3 linked regions of the Actinomadura rubteroloni genome follow. The protein of the gene in region 1 interacts with the protein of each later gene in a pairwise test. Links are inferred from orthologs where the notes say so. Each region holds a gene or a part of one and is shown on either strand. Other genes may lie near its edges. The genes, in order: ndk, BTM25_RS15195 and BTM25_RS08480.

Region 1 (7,093 bases):
CGGCCCGACGCCCGGCGAGGTCCCGCTGGAGGCCGCGACCCGCGTCGCGCCCGGCGAGACCTACACCGGAGGCGCCGAGGGCCAGCTCGACCCGGCGCTCGTCCGCAGCGCCCTGGCCAAGGCCGAGTCGCCGGGACGGCTGGAGGTCGTCCGCAGCGGCCCGGCCGTGCTCGTGGACGCCACGCACAACCCGGCGGGCATGGCCGCGACCGTCGCGACGATCACCGAGTCGTTCGGGTTCACCCGGCTCGTCGGGGTGTTCGCCGGGGCCGCCGACAAGGACCTCGCGGGCGTCCTGGACCAACTCGAACCCGTCCTCGCCGAACTCGTCGTCACCCGCAACTCCTCGCCGCGCTCGATGCCGGCCGAGGAACTGGGGGAGCTGGCCGAGAGCGTGTTCGGTCCCGAGCGCGTCCACGTCGTCGCGAGCCTGGACGACGCCATCGACCAGGGCATCGCCCTCGCCGAGGAGACCGGCGAGTTCCAGGGCGCGGGCGTGCTCATCACCGGTTCGGTCGTCACGGCGGGCGACGCCCGGACGCTTCTGCGCGCGGACGGCCGTTCGTGACGCGTCCGGCCGGGGCCTCCGCGCGGGGCGGACGCGCGCTGCTGTCCGCCGTGCTGGCCAGCGAGGCGATCGTCATCGCGCTGGCGATCCCGGTCGCGATCTCCGTCCTGGACGTGGACGGGGGCCTGGCGGGCGGCGTCTGCGGCGGCCTCGCGGTGCTGTGCCTGCTGGTGACGGGGCTGCTGCGGCGGCCGTGGGGCGTCCAGGCCGGGACGGTCCTCCAGGTCGCGATCCTGCTGACCGGGTTCCTCGTGCCGACGATGTTCTTCCTCGGTGTCCTTTTCGGGGCGCTGTGGGCGACCTCGCTGTGGATGGCGCGCAAGGCCGAAGCCGTCCAGGCCGCCGCCGCCAATTCCCGAGCGGAAAACCCGTCCGGAAAAGACGCGCCGCCGCCCGGCGCGTGAATTCGCGCCGAATTCCGGCGCCCCCGGTCCCACCGGGCGCTCCCGGAGACCGGTAAACTTCGCGGCCGGAGGCGCGCCGCCCGTGCGGCGGCCCCGTTCCGGCCGCCGCGTCCGCGCGCCACTCCCATCCATCCGTTTTGAGGAGAACCACCCGTGTCCGAGCGCACTCTCGTCCTGGTCAAGCCCGACGGCGTCCGCCGCGGCGTCGTCGGCGAGGTCATCAGCCGGATCGAGCGCAAGGGCCTGCGGCTCGTCGCGCTGGAGCTGAAGCGGCTGCCCCGCGAGACCGCCGAGGCGCACTACGAGGAGCACGCGAGCAAGCCGTTCTTCGGCGAGCTGGTGGACTTCATCACCGGCGGGCCGCTCGTCGCGCTGGTCGTCGAGGGGCCGCGCGCCATCGAGGCGTTCCGCGCCCTGGCCGGGGCGACCGACCCGGTGAGCGCGACGCCCGGCACGATCCGCGGCGACCACGCGCTGGAGATCGGCGAGAACATCGTCCACGGCTCGGACTCGACCTACTCCGCCGAGCGCGAGATCAAGCTGTTCTTCCCCGAACTGGGCTGACCGCGCACCCTCCCGCGCACCCTCGCGCGCACTCCGACCGCGCACCCCGCCGCGACCGACACACGCGGGCCGGATCCGTCCGGCCCGCGTCTGTTTTACTCCGGCGATCCCAGGTCAACGCCGGTTTTTTGGGCGCGACGCACCGAATGGGCGGCTGACCCGGCCGCGCGTGGCACGTTACGATAGGGGGTGCCGCTCCGCACGCCCGCCGACATGAAGGGCTCCCTTTCTTCATGGGTAACAAGTTGTCGTTTCTCGGCCGTGACATGGCGGTCGACCTTGGCACCGCGAACACGCTCGTCTATGTCCGCGGACGCGGCATCGTCCTGAACGAACCCTCGGTCGTGGCGATCAACACCAACAACGGCAAGATCGTCGCGGTGGGGATCGAGGCCAAGCGGATGATCGGCCGCACGCCCGGCAACATCGTCGCCGTCCGCCCGCTGAAGGACGGCGTCATCGCCGACTTCGACGTCACCGAGCGGATGCTGCGCTACTTCATCCAGAAGGTCCACAAGCGGCGCCACTTCGCCAAGCCGCGCATCGTCGTCGCGGTCCCGAGCGGGATCACCGGCGTCGAGCAGCGCGCGGTGAAGGAGGCCGGCTACCAGGCGGGCGCGCGGCGGGTCTACATCATCGAGGAGCCGATGGCCGCCGCCATCGGCGCGGGCCTGCCGGTGTACGAGCCGACCGGCAACATGGTCGTGGACATCGGCGGCGGCACGACCGAGGTCGCGATCATCTCGCTCGGCGGCATCGTGACGAGCCAGTCGGTGCGCGTCGGCGGCGACGAGCTGGACCAGGCCGTCATCTCGTTCTCCAAGAAGGAGTACTCCCTGATGCTCGGGGAGCGCACCGCCGAGGAGATCAAGATGGCGATCGGGTCGGCCTATCCCGGCGGCGAGGACGAGCCGCACGCCGAGATCCGGGGCCGCGACCTGGTCAGCGGGCTGCCGAAGACGGTCGTGATCTCCGCCGAGGAGGTCCGCCGCGCGATCGAGGAGCCGGTCAACTCGATCGTGGACGCGGTGAAGACCACGCTCGACAAGTGCCCGCCGGAGCTGTCCGGCGACATCATGGACCGGGGGATCGCGCTCACCGGCGGCGGCGCGCTGCTCAAGAACCTGGACGAGCGGCTGCGCGAGGAGACCGGCATGCCGATCCACCTCGTGGACAACCCGCTGGACTCGGTCGTCCTCGGCACCGGCAAGTGCGTGGAGGACTTCGAGTCCCTGCGGCAGGTGCTCGTCCCCGAGCCGCGTCACTGACCTGCCCGGACGGAATTAGCGTCCGATTCGCCCGTTTCGGTTCGGGGACCCGGCGGGCCGGGAAAGAGATCAACGCGGCCCGGCTCGCCCGGCCGTTTCACGCATGCGAGGCTGTCCCGGCATGTCGTGCCTCCAGCGGTCAGACAGCAGTGGGATAACAGTGGGACAGCCGAGACAACGGGAGGACGGTCGGTGAACGACACCCGGCGGACCCGGTCGGTCCTCGGTGCGCTGATCGTCGCGGCCCTCGTGCTGATCACGGTCGACTACCGGGGCGGGGAGAACTCGCCGCTGCGCGGCCTGCGCGATCTCGGCGCGGCCGTGTTCGGCCCGGTCGAGCGCGCGTCGGCCGCCGTGGTCCGGCCCGTCGGCAACACCTTCGACGCGATCACCGACGCGCCCGACCAGCGCCGCCGCGCGGAGCGGCTGGAGCGCGAGAACCAGCGGCTGCGCGAGCGGATCCGCGCCGGGGCGATCGACGCCGGCCGCGCCCGCCAGCTCGACCGGCTGCTCGGCACCGCCGGGATCGGCGGCTACAAGATCGTCGCGGCGCAGGTCATCTCGGCGGGCCAGGGCTTCGAGGACACCGTCACGCTCGATGTCGGCAGCAGCAGCGGCGTCCGCCGGGACATGACGGTGATGAGCGCGGACGGTCTCGTCGGCCGCGTCACCCGCGTCGGGCCCGCGACCGCGACCGTCCTGCTCGCGACCGACGCGGCGTCCTCGGTCGGCGCGCGGCTGGAGGACACCAAGGAGATCGGGATCGTCACCGGACGCGGCCGGCGCGGCCTCGGCGACGGCGGCGCCACCCCGATGCGGTTCCAGCTCCTGGACGCGAACGCGACGCTGAAGGTCGGGCAGCGGCTCGTCACGCTCGGCTCGCAGGGCGACTCGCCGTACGTGCCGGGCGTCCCGATCGGGGTCGTGGACCGCATCGACCGTCCCGAAGGCGGGCTGAGCCGCACCGCCCACATTCGGCCGTTCGCGCGGTTCACCAGCCTGGACGTCGTCGCGGTCGTCGTCGCGCCGCCCAAGTCCGACCCGCGCGACGCCGTGCTGCCGCCGCGCCCGGCGCCGCCCCCGTCCCCGTCGCCGACCGTGTCGCCGTCGGTCTCCCCCTCGCCGCACAAGACCGTGAAAGCCAAGCGCAAGAGGGAGGGCTGACCTTGCTGAACGCACCCGAGCCGACTCCGGCGGGCCGCCATCTCACGGCCGCGCTCGTGCTCGTCGTCGCGCTCGTCCTCCAGGTGTCGGTCGCGAACCGGCTGCCGCTGCCCGGCGCCGTCACGCCCGACCTGGTGCTGCTGACGGTCGTCGCGCTCGCGCTGGTGAACGGGTCGCTGACCGGCGTCGTCGTCGGGTTCTGCGCGGGCCTGGCCGCCGACATCATCCCGCCCGCCGACCACACGATCGGCCGGTACGCGCTCGTGTACTGCATCATCGGCTACGTCTGCGGCATGGCGTCGGCCGAGATGGACCGCAAGTCCGTCGTGCCGTTCCTCGCCGTCGCCGTCGGCGCGCTCGCCGGGACGACCGTCTACGCGCTCACCGGCATGCTCCTCGGCGATCCGCGCGCGAGCTGGACGATCGTCGCGCGCATGGTCCCGCTCCAGGTGTTCTACGACGTCGTCGCCAGCCCGTTCGTCGTGTGGGCGGTGCTGCGCGTGACCCGCCGCTACGAACGCGCCGACCGCGCGTCCCGCGACCGGTTCGCGCTGCCCGCCGCCAAGTACCGCGCGATGTCGGGCCGGGGGACCGGGCTGTGAGCTCCCGGACGCACTTCCGGCTCGTCGTCCTCTACGTGATCGTCGGCGCGCTGCTGCTGACGCTCGTCAGCCGCCTGTGGACGATGCAGGTCCTCCAGGGCGAGCACTACCAGCAGGTCGCCGCCGACAACCGCACCCGCGACATCGTGGTGCCCGCCGTCCGCGGCATGATCCTGGACGACACCGGGCGCCCGCTCGTCCGCAACCGCACCGCGCTCGTCGTCTCCGTCGACCGGACGACGCTGATGCGCCAGAAGGACAAGGGCGCCGCCGTCCTGTCCCGGCTCGCGACCGTGCTCGGCACGACGCGGCAGGCGCTGGAGATGCGGATCCGGCTGTGCGGGCCGACGACGCCGCGCCCGTGCTGGCCCGGCTCGCCCTACCAGCCGATCCCGGTGGACGACCGCGTCAACGACAAGCGCGCCCTCCAGATCGTGGAGCGCCAGGAGGACTTCCCGGGCGTCACCGCCGAGATGCAGGCCGTCCGGGAGTACCCGCGGCCGTCGGGCGCGGGCGCCGCGCAGGTCCTCGGCTACCTGCAGCCGATCACCCAGGCCGAGCTGGACCGGCAGAAGAACCTCAAGGTCACCGGGTACGCGGGCGCCGACCTCATCGGGCGCGACGGCCTGGAGGCCACCTACGACGAGCAGTTGCGCGGCGTCCCCGGCGAGCGGACGGTCCTGGTGGACAGCCAGGGCCGCGTCACCGGCACCGCGAAGGAGAAGGCGCCCGTCCCCGGCGCGAACCTCGTCACGAGCATCAACTCCAAGATCCAGGCGGCGGCGGAGAAGTCGCTGGCCGAAGCGGTGCAGAGCGCCCGCGCGCACGGCCGCAAGGCCGACGCGGCGGCGGCTGTCGTCATGGACGTCACCAACGGCCACCTCGCCGCGCTCGCCAGCTACCCCACCTACGACCCGAGCATCTGGACCGGCGGCATCTCCCAGCAGCAGTACGAGTCGCTGCTCGGCAAGAAGGAGGGGCAGCCGCTCGTCTCCCGCGCCATCCAGGGCCAGTACGCGCCGGGCTCGACGTTCAAGATCTCGTCGGTGGCCGCCGCCGTGAACAGCGGCTACCCGCTGAACGGTACCTACCCGTGCCCCGGCTCCTACAAGGTCGGCAGCCGCGCCTTCACCAACTTCGAGGGCGAGTCGCACGGGGACATGAACCTGCACCAGGCGCTCGTCGTCTCCTGCGACACGATCTTCTACAAGTTCGCCTACGAGCAGTGGCTCCGCGACGGCGGCACCCGGCCGAAGAAGCACCCCGCCGACCCGATGGTCGCGATGGCCCGCGACTACGGGTTCGGCTCGCGGACCGGCGTGGACCTGCCGAGCGAGGTGGCCGGGCGCATCCCCGACCGGTCCTGGAAGAAGGCGTACTGGGACGCCACCAAGACGGCCGACTGCAAGGGCGCCAAGCAGGGCTACCCCGAGATCGCCAAGACCGACCCGGCGCGCGCCGCCTACCTCAAGGCCGTCTCGGCGGAGAACTGCGCGCAGGGCTACGCCTGGCGCGCCGGCGACGCCGCGAACCTGTCGGTCGGGCAGGGCGACGTGCTCGCCACGCCGCTCCAGGTCGCGCGGGCGTACGCGGCGGTCGCCAACGGCGGGACGCTCGTCGTGCCGCGCGTCGCCACGTCCCTCGTCCGGCCGGACGGCTCGCGCGCCCAGCAGGTCGGCGCGCCGCCCGCGGGCAAGCTGCCGGTGTCCAAGAACGTCCTGTCCTACATCCGGGGCGGGCTCGCGGGCGTGGTGAAGTCCGGCACGGCCGCCGGGGCGTTCGGCGGCTTCGACGACAAGAAACTCGCCGTCGCGGGCAAGACCGGCACCGCCGAGGTCTACGGCCACGACGACACGTCCTGGTTCGCCTCGTTCGCCCCGGTGCAGAACCCGCGGTTCGTCGTGGTCGTCATGACCTCGCAGGGCGGGACGGGCGCCGAGACGTCCGCGCCCGCCGTGCGGCGGATCTGGGAGGCCATGTACGGGCTGAACGGGCAGAAGCCCGCGCTGGTGAACGGGCAGCTCCCGAACGTCCTGCCCAAGCCCGCCGACGACGGCGCCGGGAAGGCCCCGTGACCGCCGCCCGGTCCGCGCCGCTCGGCACCCGCCGCGACCCCGCGCTGTGGCGCCGCCGCGCGTCCGTGCTGCGCCGCCTGGACTGGACGATGTTCCTGTCGGTCGCGGCGCTGTCGGTGCTCGGGGCGCTGCTCGTCCGGTCCGCGACGCACCGGCTGCTGCTCGACCAGGGCCGCGACCCGAACTCGTTCCTGGACCGGCACCTGCTGAACCTCGTCATCGGCGTCGGCCTGTGCGCGCTGTTCACCGTGCTGGACTACCGGCTGCTGCGCGCGTACGTCCCGATCCTGTACGGGCTGGCGTGCCTCGGGCTGCTCGCGGTGATCACGCCGCTCGGCTCGACCGTCAACGGCTCGCACTCGTGGATCATCATCGGCGGCGGGTTCCAGGTGCAGCCGTCGGAGTTCGCGAAGGTCGGGCTCGTCGTGCTGCTGGCGATGATCCTCGG
Region 2 (7,223 bases), on another replicon or contig:
ACTGCCCGCCGAACTCTGACCGCGCCCCGCCGTGCCGGCGGCGGGGACGCGGCGGCCACAATGCGGGAATGGACGCTTCCTACGCCCGCACCCTCTGGCGGGTCATCGAACCGGTGCACATCATCAGCTACTTCGCTCCCGAGAGCGTCACGGCGGCCAAGGAGATCGGGCTGCGCGGCTACTGGATGGGCTACTTCGCGATGCGCGCCGCGCCGCTCGGGCCGGTCGGCCCGGGGGTGGTCGAGGCGACGTTCCATGGATTCCACCCCAAGCGCGTCCGGCGGGCCATTCCGGACGCCTGGACGTTCGCGGCGCACGCCGACGTGCTCACGGCCCGCTCGGCGGCGGCAGCGGCGGCGCTGCGCCGGGCGCTTCCGGAGGTCGACGGGCTCGCGCCGCCGATCACCGAACTGCTGCGGCGGGCGGTGGAGGCGGCCGACGGGACGGGCCGTCCGCTGTTCGCCGGGAACCGTGACCTGCCGTCCCCGGACGACCCGGTGGAGGCGCTGTGGCAGGCCGTCACGGCGCTGCGCGAGCACCGCGGGGACGGGCACGTCGCGATCCTGACGGCCGAGGGCCTGGACGGGCCGCAGTCCAACGTCCTCGCGTCGGCGGTGATGGGCTCGCCCGGCCAGTGGCTCAAGGACTCGCGCGGCTACTCCGACGACGAGTGGGACGCCGCGCACGCCGCGCTGGCCGAACGCGGGCTGCTCGCCTCCGACGGCACCGCGACCGAGGAGGGCCGCGCGTTCCGGCAGGCGATCGAGGACCGCACCGACGCCCGCGCGGCCGGACCGTACCGGGCGCTGGACGACCCGTCGGCGCTGTACGACGCGCTGCTGCCGGTGGCCGAGGCGGTCATCGCGACGGGCGAGATCCCGTTCCCGAACCCGGTGGGCGTGACGCGTCCGGCGTGAGTCAGGGCGGGGAGGCGGTCCGGGGGACCCCGGCGGCCTCGTAGGCGGCCTCCTCGTCCAGGGTCTCCTGGTCGAGGAGGGTCTGCGCGAGCGATTCGAGCTTCTCCCGGTTCGCCCGCAGGAGCCGCAGCGCCTCGGCGTAGCAGTCCTCCACGATCCGGCGGGTCTCCTCGTCCACGACGTCGAGCGTGCCCTGCGCGGCGTACTGCGCGCCGGGATCGGCGCCCTCGCCGGGCAGGACCGACAGCGGGCCGACCCGGTCGGACATGCCCCAGCGGCCGACCATGCCGCGCGCGATCCGCGTGACCTGCTCCAGGTCGGATTCCGCGCCGGTCGTGACGACGCCGAACACCAGTTCCTCGGCCGCCATCCCGCCGAGCGCCCCGATGATCCGGCCGCGCAGGTAGGTCTCGTCCCAGGCGTAGCGGTCGGCCTCGGGCGTGGAGACCGTCACGCCGAGCGCGCGGCCGTGCGGGACGATCGTGACCTTGCGGACGGGGTCCGCGCCCGGCAGCAGCATCCCGAGCAGCGCGTGCCCCGACTCGTGGTACGACGTGCGGCGCCGCTCGTCCGGCGGCATGACCAGCGCCCGCCGCGTGCCGAGCTGGATCTTCTCCAGCGCGGTGTTGAAGTCGGCCATGTCCACGCGGTCCTTGCCGCGCTTCACGGCCAGCAGCGCCGCCTCGTTGACGAGGTTGGCCAGGTCCGCGCCGGTCATGCCCGGGGTGATCCGGCCGACGGCGGTGAGGTCCAGGTCGGGGTCCAGCGGCACGTCGCGGGTGTGGACGCGCAGGATCTCGACGCGTCCGTCCAGGTCGGGCGGGGACACCGAGACCGTCCGGTCGAACCGGCCGGGCCGCAGCAGCGCCGCGTCCAGGATGTCCGGACGGTTCGTCGCCGCGATCACGACGACGCCCTCGGAGCCGGAGAACCCGTCCATCTCGGTCAGGACCTGGTTCAACGTCTGCTCGCGCTCGTCGTGGCCGCCGACCGACGCGCCGCTGCCGCGCGTCCGGCCGATCGTGTCGATCTCGTCGATGAAGATGATCGACGGGGCCGTCCGCCGGGCCTCGGTGAACAGCTCGCGGACGCGCGCCGCGCCGACGCCGACGACCATCTCGATGAACTCCGACGCGGCGGCCGAGTAGAACGGCACGTCCGCCTCGCCCGCGACGGCCCGCGCCAGCAGCGTCTTGCCGGTGCCGGGCGCGCCGGTCAGCAGCACGCCGCGCGGCACCCGCGCGCCCATCCGCCGGTACTTGCCGGGGTCGCGGAGGAAGTCGACGATCTCGGTCAGCTCCTCCTCGACCTCGTTGATCCCGGCGACGTCGGCGAACGTGGCGCGCTTCTCGTCCGGCGTGACGGGACGCGGTTGCCGGCCGAAGCCGCCCATCAGGCCGCCCCCGCCGCCGCCCCGCGACATGCGCCGCTGGATCCACACCAGCGCGACCACCCAGAGGCCCACGAACAGCAGGACGGGCAGCAGCGACAGCAGCAGGTTCGCCACGAGCCCCCGGTCCTGGCTGACCGGACGGGCCTCCACCACCACGCCCTTGGCCACCATCTGCCCGTAGACGTCGTCGTTGGCGAACGCGGGCCGCAGCGTCTCGAAGCTGTCGTAGGTGACGTGCGGGTCGTTCTGGCCGGGCACCTGCCGGGCGCGCTTCAGCCGGCCCTGGATCTGGAAGCCCTTGGTGTAGACGTCGCGGACGTTCCCGGCCGCCACCTGCTGCGTGAACGCCGTGTAGGGCAGGCTCTGGCGCTCGTGCCGTCCGGTGAGGTGCATCGACAGGTAGCTGAGGCCGAACACGACGGCGAGCAGCAGCCAGAAGAACATCGTGCGGTTGGGCCGGTAGCCGCGCCCGCGCGGGCCGTCGGGCGGCCGGTCGCCTCCGCCGGGGACGCCCTCGGACCGCCACGGGCGCTCGGGCCGCCGGTCCGGCGGCGCCGGCCGGCGCTTCTCCTGATCCCGCGGTGGCGTGGACGGCACCTCGAACTCCCCCGTACCCGGCACGAACACCCCCGACCGGATGATCGGGAACGTGCCCGCTCGATGCCGGGCGAAAACGCTCCGTCAGCGGACGGTGCCGGGCGGTGAGAAGCCGTACTCGGCGAACAGGCGTGCCGCGTCCGCGCCGGTCAGCCAGGTGAGGAACGCCGCCGCGCCGTCCTCATGGTCGCCTTTGACGACCGACGCGGCGAAGGCCGCGACGACGTTGTCGGCCGCCGGGATCGGCACGCTGTCGGCCGCCGCGCCCGCCGAGCGCAGGTCGGTGACGTAGACGAGCCCGGCGTCGGCTATGCCGGAGCGGACGCGGTCCAGGACGGCCCGGGAGCCGACCTCCTCGGCCGTCCACCGCACCGGCACGCCGGACCGGGTGAACACCTGCCGCGCGTACCGTCCGACCGGCGTCACGGCCGCGCCGACGACCACGCGCAGCCCCGGCCGGGCCAGGTCGGCGAGGCCCTGGAGGCGGCGGGGGTTCCCGGGCGCGACGGCGATCGTCAGGCCCGTGCGCGCGATGACGCGGCGGCGGCCGGTGAGCCGGTTCTCGGCGGCGTCCAGCGCGGTCTCGTCGCCGGTGACGAGCAGGTCGGCGGGCTCGCGGTCGGCGACCCGCCCGGCGACGTCGGCCGACGCGCCGAACCGGGCGTCGATCCTGACGCCCGGATGCGTCTGCCCGTACCGCGCGCCCAGCTCGCCGAACACCTCGGTGAGCGACGACGTCGCGAACACGGTCAGCGTCGTCGGCCCCGAAGACTCGCACCCCTGCGCGGCCCAGGAGAGCCCGCAGAGCAGCAGGACGAGGGCGGTCCGGCGACGGCGGGGGGAATCCGGCATATGGCGGCATCCTATGGGCTCCGCGAAAGCACCCGTCGTGTCAGTGAGGGTCGCTAGGGTCGGTGCCGCCGGTCCTAATCGTTTCGGAGGCCCCCCGATGCCGCTCGACCTCGTCGAGTCCCTGCCCGCCGACTGGCGCGCACGGCTCGAACCGCTGCTCGACCCGATCTCCACCGCCGCGCTGAGCGCGTTCGTGGAGCAGGAGTACGCGCAGCAGACCGTCTACCCGCCGCGCGAGGACCTGTTCAGCGCGTTCCGGCACTGCGCGTTCGACGACGCCCGCGTGCTCATCCTCGGCCAGGACCCCTACCACGGGCCGGGGCAGGCGCACGGGCTCAGCTTCTCCGTCCGGGAGGGGGTGCGGCTGCCGCCGTCGCTGCGCAACATCTACAAGGAGCTGGCCGCCGACCTGGACGTCCCGCCCGCGACGACGGGCGAGCTGGTCCCCTGGGCCGACCAGGGCGTCCTGCTGCTCAACGCGGTGCTGACCGTCCGCGCGGGCGAAGCGGGCTCGCACGCGGGCAAGGGCTGGGAGGACTTCACCGACGCCGCGATCCGGGCGCTCAACGACAAGCCCCGGCGCGTCGTGTTCGTGCTGTGGGGCGCCTACGCGCGCAAGAAGGCCAAGCTGATCACCGGCCCGCAGCACACCGTGATCGAGTCGGCGCACCCGAGCCCGCTCAGCGCGAAGGAGTTCTTCGGGACGCGTCCGTTCAGCGCGGTCAACAAGGCGCTGGCCGACGCGGGCGAGCCCGAGATCGACTGGAGCCTCTGAGCGCTCAGAGGGCGAGGCCGACCGCGAGCAGCGCGCCGTAGGCGATCTGGAGGCGGCCGGTCTCGCCGAGCACCGGGATGAGGAACGGGCCGTTCGCGCCCTGGAGCACCTTCTGCGTCGGCGGCACCGACAGCGGCGCCGACACCAGCGCGATCAGCGCCCACGGGTGGACGACGGCCAGCGCGACCACGAACAGGTACGGCAGCGCGGTGCAGATCGCGTAGAGGATGCGGGTGTTGCGGTCGCCGAGGACGACCGCGAGCGTCCGCTTGCCCGCGATCTCGTCGGTCGGGATGTCGCGGACGTTGTTGGCGACGAGCATCGCGCACGCCAGCAGCCCGATCGGCACCGCCGCCGCCCACGCCTCGGCGGGCAGCCGTTCGAGCTGGACGTAGGCCGTCCCGACGACCGCGACGAGCCCGAAGAACACGAACACCGAGATCTCGCCGAACGCGCGGTAACCGTACGGCCGCTTGCCGCCGGTGTAGAACCACGCGGCGAGGATCGCGAACGCGCCGACGAGCAGCAGCCACCACGTCGTCACGGCGGCGAGGACGAGCCCCGCGACGGCCGCGATCCCGAAGCACGCCAGCGCGGCGGCGAGCACGTGCTTGGGCTTGGCGACGCCCGACCCGACGAGCCGCAGCGGCCCGACCCGGTCGGCGTCGGTGCCGCGCACGCCGTCGCTGTAGTCGTTGGAGAAGTTCACGCCGACCTGGAGGATCAGCGAGACGACGGCCGCGAGCGCGGCACGCCACCAGACGGCGCCGTCCTCGCCCACCGCGACGCCGGTTCCGACGACGACGGGGACGAGCGAGGCGGGGAGGGTGCGGGGCCGCGAACCGGCGACCCACTGGGAGAGCGTGGCCACAGTTACCGCTTGTTTCGTTGGGGACGACAGGGGATCTACGCCGATTCTTCCGGACGCCCGGGACGGCTCGGACGCAGCCGCAGCGACAGGGCGAGGCCGCCCGCGAGGATCGCCGCCGTGACCAGGGACGCGTCCCGCGCGGCGGCGGCCAGGGCGCGGTCGGCGGCGCGGGCCTCGGCGGCGCGGCGCGGGTCGGCGTGCAGGTCCCGCGCGGACGTCCCGGCGCTGTGCCGCAGCTCGTGCGCGACGGCGGCGGCCCGCGCGGCCGGGACGCCCGCGTCGGCGAGCCGCGCGGTCACCGTCCGGCCGAGGCTCGTGGCGAAGACCGTCCCGATGAGCGCGATGCCGAGCGCGGCGCCGATCTGCCGGGCCGTGGACTGCGTCCCGGACGCCTGCCCGGACCGCTGCGGCGGCACGTCGGCGAGCGACACGTTCGTGAGCTGCGCGGCGGTCAGCCCGAGGCCGACGCCGTAGAGCAGCATCCAGGGCGCGACGCCGAGCCCGCCGGTGGACGGCGTGAGCGTCACCGCGAGCCCGAGGACGGCCGCGACCTCCAGCGCCATGCCGCCCTGCACGATGCGGTGCGGGCCGACGCGGCGGCCGAAGCGCCCGGCGGTCGCGCCGGACAGGAACGCTCCGAGGGCGAGCGGCAGCAGCGCCAGGCTGATCTGGACCGGGGACGTCCCGTGGACGCCGAGCAGGAACAGCGGCAGGACGAACACGATGCCCAGCTCGCCGACGTTGATCAGCGCGGACGCCAGGTTGCCGTGCCGGAAGTTCGGGATGCGGAAAAGCGCGAGGTCGAGCATGACGGGCCGTCCGGCCGCCGCGCGGGCCCGTTCCACCAGCAACAGCGCGGTGAGCAGCACGGTGCCGAGGACGAGCACGACCGGTACCGGCGACAGGCCCCGGTGCGGGGCGACGGCCGTCCACCAGCCGTAGGTCTGGCCCTCGATGATGCCCCAGACGAGCGCGCCGAGGCCGAGGGCCGACAGCGCGCCGCCCGTCCAGTCGATCTCGGCGAGCGGGCCGCGCGCGGTGGCGGGCCGGCCGCGCGTCTCGGGCATGAGCGCGAACGCCCCGGCGATCAGCGCGGCGCCGAGCGGGAGGTTGAGCCAGAACGCCCAGCGCCAGCCGCCGCCGGTCGCGAGCGCGCCGCCGAGCAGCGGGCCGAGCGCGGCCATGCCGCTGAGGATCGAGCCCCAGATCCCGAAGGCGACGTGCCGGTCGCGTCCGGTGAACAGCGTGTTCAGCGTGGAGAGGGCCGCCGGCATGATCATCGACGCGCCGACGCCCTGGACGGCCCGCGCCGCGACCAGCGCGCCGCCGCTCTGCGCGGTGGCGACGCCGAGGCTGGCGAGCGTGAAGACGAGCGTCCCGAGCAGGAACAGGCGGCGGCGGCCGAACAGGTCGCCCGCGCGGCCCGCCGGGATGAGCAGCGCCGCGAACACCAGCGAGTACACCGAGGTGATCCACTCGGCGCCGGCCGTGGTGAGCCCGAGGCCGTCCACCATCTGGGGGAGGAGGACGCCGACGATCGTGGCGTCCACGATGATCAGCGACACGCCCAGGCTGATGACGCACACCCCGAGCCAGCGGCGGCCCGATGGCGGCGCGACCGGGGCGGCGGGCGGTGTCAGGGTCGTCTCGGGCACGTCCCCACAGTACGGCCGGGCCTCCCGTGCCCCTCACCGACCCCGCGTTTCCTCCCGCTCAGAGCGCCGTGTGCAGGCGGACCTGGCGGACGGCCTCGCCCATGTCGAGCGTCCGGGCCGCGCCGTCGGGCGCCCAGCCCGCCGAGACGAGGAACCCGCGCAC
Region 3 (7,080 bases), 600 kb from region 1 along the record:
TTCACCATGTCGATCAGGGCGAGCGCGGCCGTGGTGACGGACGTCAGCGCCTCCATCTCGACGCCCGTCCGGTCGGCGGTGCGGGCGGTGGCGACGATCGCGACGCCGTCGTCGGCCACGGTCAGGTCGACGGCGACGCCGTGCAGCGCGATCGGATGGCACAGCGGCACCAGGTCCGGTGTCCGTTTCGCGCCCATGATCCCGGCGATGCGGGCGACCGACAGCGCGTCGCCCTTGGGGACGTCCCCGGCGCGCAGCGCGGCGACGCACCGCGCGGACAGCGCGACGAAGCCCGCGGCGGTGGCGGTGCGGTCGGTGATGTTCTTCGCCGAGACGTCCACCATCCGCGCCGCGCCCGACGCGTCGAGATGGCTGAACTCGGCGAACTCCGATCCCATGCTCATGACGGCAACCTCATGACCTCGACGTGCGCGCCGGCGGGCACGGCCTCGGCCTCCTCGTCCAAGACGATGAGGGAGTCGGCGCCGGCCAGCGACCCGAGCTGGTGCGAGCCCTGCCCTTCGGCGGGCGTGACGGTGGGGTGGCCGCGGTTCTCGCTGAGCCGCGACCGCTGATAGTGCCGAATCCCGGCGGGCGAGCGGACATCTGCGCCGAGGACGGCGCTGACTGTCGGCAGGGACTCGGGCGGCAGGCCCTGCATCGCCCGCAGCGCCGGACGCACGAACACCTGGAACGACACGTACGCGCTGACCGGGTTGCCGGGCAGCGTGAAGACGGGCGTCCCGTCGAGCAGGCCGAATCCCTGCGGTTTGCCGGGCCGCATGCGCACTTTGTGGAACGCCATCGTGCCGACGCCCGTCAGGACCTCCTTGACGACGTCGCGGGCGCCCATCGAGACCCCACCGGTCGTGACGATCGCGTCAACGCTTCCGGCCAGGTCGCGCAGGGTGCGCAGGACGTCGGCTGGGTCGTCGGCGACGATCGCCCGCCGCCGTCCCGTGCCGCCCGCCTCGTCCACCGCGACGGCGAGCATGAAGCTGTTGGAGTCCCAGATCTGGCCCGGTTCCAGCTCGCTGCCCGGTTCGCGCAGTTCGCTGCCCGTGGACAGGACGACGACGCGGGGCTTGCGCCGCACACTCACCCGGGGCCGGCCGACGGCGGCGAGCATGCCGATCTGCGCGGCGCCGAGCCGGGTCCCCGCGTCCGCGACGACCTGGCCGGCGACGACGTCCTCACCGGACCGCCGGATGTAGTTCCCCGGCGGCGCGGCGCGCAGCACCCGGACGTCGCGCACGCCGCCGTCGGTCCACTCGACGGGCACGACCGCGTCCGCCCCGGCGGGCAGCGGGGCGCCCGTCATGATCCGCGCCGCGCTGCCGACGCCGATCTCGGCGACCCCCGCGACGCCCGCGGCGATGTCGCCGCGGACGGGCAGGGCGACCGGCGACGCCTCGGTGGCCCCGGCGATGTCCGCCGCGACCACCGCGTAGCCGTCCATCGCCGAGTTGTCGAAGGGCGGCAGCGCGACGGGCGCCGCGACGGGCTCGGCGAGGACCGTTCCCGCCGCGTCCGGCAGCGCCACCTCCTCCGGCGCCAGCACGGAGACCTCGGCCAGGATCCCGGCGAGATGCTCCGCGACCGTCCTCATGCCCACGCTTCCCCCGTCCGGTGACCGGTCACCCGTTCCCCGCACCGCCGCGCTCGGCGCAGAAGTCGCGCAGCCAGGAGAGGAACTCCGCCGACAGGTCTTCCCGCTCGGACGCGAACATCACGACCGTGCGGAGATACTCCAGCTTGTTGCCCGTGTCGTAGCGGCGTCCGCGGAACTTCACTCCGTAGACGCCCCCGCCCTGGTCGGCGGGCGTGTCGGCGAGCGTGCGCAGCGCGTCGGTGAGCTGGATCTCCCCGCCGCGGCCGGGCGGGGTCTTCTCCAGGACGTCGAACACCGAGGCGTCGCAGACGTAGCGGCCGATGATGATCCAGTTGCTGGGCGCCTCCCCGGTCGGCGGCTTCTCGACCAGGTCGGTGATCCGGACGACGTCCTCCTCGTCGGTGGTCTCGATCGCGGCGGAGCCATAGGCCGACACCTGCTCGGGTTCCACCTCCATCAGCGCGACGACGCTGCCGCCGTAGCGCTGCCGGACCTCGATCATGCGGCGCAGCAGGTCGTCGCGGGCGTCGATGAGGTCGTCGCCGAGCAGGACCGCGAACGGCTCGCGCCCCACGTGCTGGCGCGCGCAGTACACGGCGTGCCCGAGGCCCTTCGGCTCGCCCTGGCGGACGTAGTGCATGATCGCGAGGTCCGCGGACTCTCGGACGGCGGCCAGCCGTTCGGCGTCGCCCTTGGCGTCGAGGGCCTCCTCCAGCTCGTAGGCCCGGTCGAAGTGGTCCTCGATCGAGCGTTTGTTGCGGCCGGTGATCATCAGGACGTCGGTGAGTCCCGCGTCGACGGCCTCCTCGACGACGTACTGGATCGCCGGTTTGTCGACGATCGGCAGCATCTCCTTCGGCGTCGCCTTCGTCGCGGGCAGGAATCGGGTTCCGAGACCCGCCGCCGGAACGACGGCCTTGAGTACGGGTGCGTTGTCGGCCATGGTGAGACCCTAGCCACCGACGGTGAGAAGATCGTGAGCGACATCGACGCAAAGCGCGCGGCGCGCGCGTCCGCGCTGGCGGCGCGGACCGCCATGGACCCCTCGGCGCGGACGTCCGCCGCCCGTGCGCTGCGGGACGTGCTGCTGGCGGTCCCCGAGATGGAGATGGCGGGGACGGTCGCGGCCTACGCCTCGGTGGGCGACGAGCCCGACACCCGTGGCCTCCTGTTCGCGCTGTGGAAGCGCGGCGCGTACGTCCTGCTGCCTCTTCTCCTTCCGGACGGCGATCTGGACTGGGCGTCGTACGAAGGGCCGGACTCCCTGCGGCCGGGGCCGCGCGGGACGCTGGAGCCGTCCGAGCCGCCGCGCGGCCCGGGCGCGGTGGCCAGCGCCGACGTGGTGCTGGCGCCGGCGCTCGCGGTGGACCGGACGGGCACGCGTCTCGGCCGGGGCGGCGGTTCGTACGACCGGGCGCTGGCGCGGGTGGGTCCGGCGATCCTGACGGTGGCGCTGCTGTACGACGGCGAGCTGGTGGACTCCCTGCCCGCCGAACCGCATGATCGCCCGGTGCGGGCCGCGGTGACGCCGTCCGCAGGTCTCGTGCGCTTCGCCTGATCATTTTCCCTCCGTGACGGACCGGTGACGGAACGCGTCCATCGTCGCGGAGGGGTCTGACATTTTCGCGGCCGCCCGCCCGGACGGGACGTGGAACGCGGCAACAGAGGGCGAAACAGCCGCAAAAATCACAAATACTACATCGTCGCAGGTCACTCGGGTGCAGTCGCGGCAACCAGCGCCCGGAGATCGCCCCGAGCGGTCACTGAAAGTATGCGATCTGCGGCTAAATCTGTAGGATTCCTAAACGATCACTCGTCGCGGCCCCACCGGGAGGGATGTGCATCTCGAACTCTGGCTACTCCTCGGATCCACGCTCGTACTCAGTGCGATCGTCGCCGTCCGGCTGTCGTACCGCGCGGGACTGCCCAGCCTCCTCATCTACATCGCGCTCGGGCTCCTCATCGGCGAGGCCGGGGTCGGCATCGACTTCGACGACGCCGAACTCGCCGAGATCCTCGGGCTCGCCGCGCTCGTCCTGATCCTCGCCGAGGGCGGCATCACGACCGACTGGCGGCGCGTCCGCAGTTCGGTCCCCGCCGCGATCTCGGTGTCCGTCGCCGGGACGCTGATCAGCATCGGCGTCGTCGCGGGCGCCGCGATGTGGCTGCTCGGCATGGACTGGCAGCTCGCGTTCCTGCTGTCCGCCGTGCTCGCGCCGACCGACGCCGCCGCGGTCTTCTCCGTCCTGCGCCGCCTGCCCCTGCCCTCGCGCCTGACCGGCCTGCTGGAGGCGGAGTCGGGCTTCAACGACGCCCCCGTCGTCATCATCGTCGTGGCCCTCAGCACCACGGACGCGACCGCGCCGAACCTGTTCGAGCTCTTCGGCGTCATGGCATATGAGCTGATCGCGGGCGGTCTCCTCGGCTTCCTGATCGGCTGGCTCGGTGCGTACGGGCTACGACACGTCGCGCTGCCGGCGTCCGGCCTCTACCCGATCGCGGTGCTCTCGCTGTCGGTCGGGGCGTACGGCGCGGCTGCGCAGACGCACGCCAGCGGGTTCCTCGCGGTCTATGTGAGCGCGCTCGTTCTCGGGAACTCGCGGCTTCCGCACCGTCCTGCCACGCGGGGGTTCGCCGAAGGCATCGGCTGGCTCGCGCAGATCGGGCTGTTCGTGATGCTCGGGCTGCTCGCCTCGCCCGGTGAGCTTCCGGCGCAGATCGTCCCGGCGCTGATCATCGGGTTCGTCCTGCTGCTGGTGGCGCGGCCGCTCTCGGTCGTGCTGTCCACGTTCGGCTTCCGGCTGGGCTGGGGCGAGAAGATTTTCGCCTCGTGGGCCGGGCTGCGCGGCGCCGTACCGATCATCCTCGCGACGATCCCGATGGTGAACGACGTGCCCGGCGCCGACCGGCTGTTCGCGATCGTGTTCAACATCGTCGTTGTGTTCACCCTGCTCCAGGGGCCGACGCTCCCGCTCGTCGCCCGCTGGTGCCGGCTCAAGGACGATGAGAACCCCCGCGAACTCGGCGTCGAGGCCGCGCCGCTGGAAGAACTCCACGCCGAACTGCTGGAGATCCGCGTCCCGCCGGACTCCCTGCTCGGCGGCGTCGAGTTGTTCGAGCTGCGGCTGCCGCCGGGGGCGTCCATCACGCTCGTCGTCCGGGACGGCGCCAGCTTCGTTCCCCACTCGACCACCGCGCTGCGCGGCGGCGACACGCTGCTCGTCGTGACGACCGAGGACGTCCGGGAACTCACCGAACGGCGGCTGCGCGCGATCAGCCGGCGCGGCAAGCTGGCGGGCTGGTTCGGGGAGACCGGGGCCTGAGCCGGGGAACAGCCCGGAGGAGAATCCCGTTGCCAACATCGGTACCATTAGCAGTCGTTTCAACTGAGTGCCAGCCCGCTGGTCCGGGCTGTGTCAGCGAGGAGGAACCGTGCCGACGTATCAGTATGTTTGCACCGAGTGCGGCGAGCCTCTGGAGGTCGTGCAGAGTTTCAGCGACGACGCGCTGACCGAGTGCCCGGCCTGCCAGGGCAAACTCCGCAAGGTCTTCTCGGCTGCGGGGATCATCTTCAAGGGGTCCGGGTTCTACCGCACCGACAGCCGAGGGTCGTCGTCGTCCGCGGCGACGTCGCCCGCCAAGTCGACGGATGCGGGCAAGTCGGACACCACGAAGTCGGACTCGTCCTCGTCGGCCTCGTCCGGCACGAGCGAGTCGTCCTCGTCGTCCACGACCACGTCGTCGTCCTCCTCCTCGTCGGAGAAGGTGGCCTGACCTCGCCGGGGGTCCGGCGAGCGGCGGGGCGCCCGGGGATCAGCGCGGGAGTTATCCACAGTTCGCGGCGGGCCTCGCGGAGCGGTGCGGCGGCTGCCTAGGGTCGGCCGCATGACGACTTCGCAGACCTTCCCCGGGCCGGCCGCCGAGATCGGCGTCATCGGCGGCTCGGGCTTCTACTCCCTCCTCGACGACGCGGAGGAGTTCCGGGTCGACACGCCCTACGGGGCGCCGAGCGACCCGGTTGCCGTCGGGGAGCTGAACGGCCGCCGCGTCGCGTTCATCCCGCGCCACGGCCGCGACCACCGGTTCCCGCCGCACGCCATCCCCTACCGGGCGAACCTGTGGGCGCTGCGGGCTCTCGGCGTCCGGCAGGTGCTCGCGCCGAGCGCCGTCGGCTCGCTGGTCGCCGAACACGGCCCCGGGACGCTCGCCGTGCCCGACCAGCTCGTGGACCGGACGTCCGGACGCGCTCAGACCTACTACGAGACCGGCGCGGCCATACATGTGCCGTTCTCGGACCCGTACTGCTCGACGGGTCGCCGGGCCGCCGTCGACGCGGCGCGCGTGACCGGCTGGGATCCGGTGGACGGCGGCACGCTCGTCGTCATCGAAGGCCCCCGGTTTTCCACCCGCGCCGAGTCGCGGTGGTTCGCCGGGCAGGGCTGGACGCTCGTCGGGATGACGGGCCATCCCGAAGCGGTGCTCGCCCGGGAACTCGCACTCTGTTACACGCCGTTGTGCCTGGTCACGGACCTGGACGCCGGGGTCGACACGGGCGAGGGCGTGACGATGGCGGAGGTGCTGGAGGTCTTCCACGCGAACGTGGGACGGCTGCGGGCTCTCGTCGGCGACGTCGTGACGCGCCTTCCGGACGAGCGTCCGTGCGCCTGCCCGAACGTGCTCGACGGCATGAAGCTTCCGCTGGAGCTGCCGTGAACGGGCTGCGCTCTTTGCTGCGGTGGCGCGTCCGGCACCGGCGAGCGGCGGCGGCCCTGTTCGCGGCGTTCGGCGCCGGGTTCGGGCTGCTCGCGCTCCGCCCGCCTGGGGCCGCCGGGGTGGGGATCCTGACGGCGGCGCGCGACCTTCCGGCGGGCGCGACGCTGCGGCCGTCCGACGTGCGGCGGGCGACGGTGCCGCCGGACGCCGTCCCGGCCGGGGCCGCGCGCTCTTCGCCGGCCGGACGGGTGGTGGCGGGCGCCATGCGGAAGGGCGAGCCGTTCACTGACGCGCGGCTGGTCGATGCCGCCGGTCTGCTGCGCGGTCTTCCGACGGGGACGGTGGCGACGCCCGTCCGGATCGCGGACGCCGACGCCGTGCGCCTGCTGCAGCCCGGGGACCGGATCGACATCCTGACGGCGAGTTCATCGGCAGCGGCCGAGCCGGCGTTCGCTGAGCTGGCGCCGCCCGACCCGACTGATCCCGGGCCACTGCCGAGTCCTTCCGTCCCGCCGCCCGCATCGCCGTCACCGACGCCGACACCGCCGCAGGAGCCCACCGCTGCCGCCACCCCGCACCCCGATCAAGGAGGCGCCGCACGATCGTCCGAGCGGACGCACGCGCCCGGCCCCGCCCCGCCGCTCCCCCGCCCGTCCAGCGGGACGACCTCGGTACCTCCCCAGCCCGCACCCACCACGCGGCCGGCCCTGGCCGACCTCGGGCCGGGCCGAAGAACCGAGCCAGGGCACGGCATC

Evidence for each region.
Region 2: the proteins of ndk (region 1) and BTM25_RS15195 interact in binary tests that used the Escherichia coli proteins (3 or more experiments, as listed by UniProt). The link is inferred for Actinomadura rubteroloni from one-to-one orthologs.
Region 3: the proteins of ndk (region 1) and BTM25_RS08480 interact in binary tests that used the Escherichia coli proteins (3 or more experiments, as listed by UniProt). The link is inferred for Actinomadura rubteroloni from one-to-one orthologs.

What each region holds. Positions count from the first base shown.
Region 1 is NZ_MTBP01000001.1:2,510,694-2,517,786, forward strand. The notes cover bases 1-2,830. They hold ndk (nucleoside-diphosphate kinase), read left to right. Parts: upstream 1-1,125; coding sequence 1,126-1,536; downstream 1,537-2,830. Other genes in these bases: BTM25_RS11170 (bifunctional folylpolyglutamate synthase/dihydrofolate synthase), read left to right, coding at 1-568; BTM25_RS11175 (DUF4233 domain-containing protein), read left to right, coding at 565-972; BTM25_RS11185 (rod shape-determining protein), read left to right, coding at 1,770-2,804. In the rest of the region: rod shape-determining protein MreC, read left to right, coding at 2,997-3,968; rod shape-determining protein MreD, read left to right, coding at 3,971-4,570; mrdA (penicillin-binding protein 2), read left to right, coding at 4,567-6,645; rod shape-determining protein RodA, read left to right, coding at 6,642-7,093. UniProt on the Escherichia coli protein: Major role in the synthesis of nucleoside triphosphates other than ATP. The ATP gamma phosphate is transferred to the NDP beta phosphate via a ping-pong mechanism, using a phosphorylated active-site intermediate.
Region 2 is NZ_MTBP01000002.1:797,761-804,983, reverse strand. The notes cover bases 2,736-5,695. They hold BTM25_RS15195 (uracil-DNA glycosylase), read left to right. Parts: upstream 2,736-3,856; coding sequence 3,857-4,534; downstream 4,535-5,695. Other genes in these bases: BTM25_RS15185 (MFS transporter), read right to left, coding at 5,441-5,695; BTM25_RS15190 (1,4-dihydroxy-2-naphthoate polyprenyltransferase), read right to left, coding at 4,539-5,405; BTM25_RS15200 (substrate-binding domain-containing protein), read right to left, coding at 2,992-3,759; ftsH (ATP-dependent zinc metalloprotease FtsH), read right to left, coding at 2,736-2,907. Outside these bases: BTM25_RS15215 (transglutaminase-like domain-containing protein), read left to right, coding at 1-19; BTM25_RS15210 (SCO6745 family protein), read left to right, coding at 69-917; more of ftsH, read right to left, coding at 919-2,735; more of BTM25_RS15185, read right to left, coding at 5,696-7,060; BTM25_RS15180 (GNAT family N-acetyltransferase), read right to left, coding at 7,119-7,223. UniProt on the Escherichia coli protein: Excises uracil residues from the DNA which can arise as a result of misincorporation of dUMP residues by DNA polymerase or due to deamination of cytosine.
Region 3 is NZ_MTBP01000001.1:1,911,930-1,919,009, reverse strand. Bases 1,563-4,379 are described here. They hold BTM25_RS08480 (5-formyltetrahydrofolate cyclo-ligase), read left to right. Parts: upstream 1,563-2,588; coding sequence 2,589-3,170; downstream 3,171-4,379. Other genes in these bases: BTM25_RS08475 (potassium/proton antiporter), read left to right, coding at 3,451-4,379; galU (UTP--glucose-1-phosphate uridylyltransferase GalU), read right to left, coding at 1,638-2,555; glp (molybdotransferase-like divisome protein Glp), read right to left, coding at 1,563-1,609. In the rest of the region: cyclic pyranopterin monophosphate synthase MoaC, read right to left, coding at 1-404; more of glp, read right to left, coding at 401-1,562; more of BTM25_RS08475, read left to right, coding at 4,380-4,935; BTM25_RS08470 (FmdB family zinc ribbon protein), read left to right, coding at 5,045-5,386; BTM25_RS08465 (S-methyl-5'-thioadenosine phosphorylase), read left to right, coding at 5,498-6,325; BTM25_RS08460 (SAF domain-containing protein), read left to right, coding at 6,322-7,080. UniProt on the Escherichia coli protein: Involved in the removal of 5-formyltetrahydrofolate.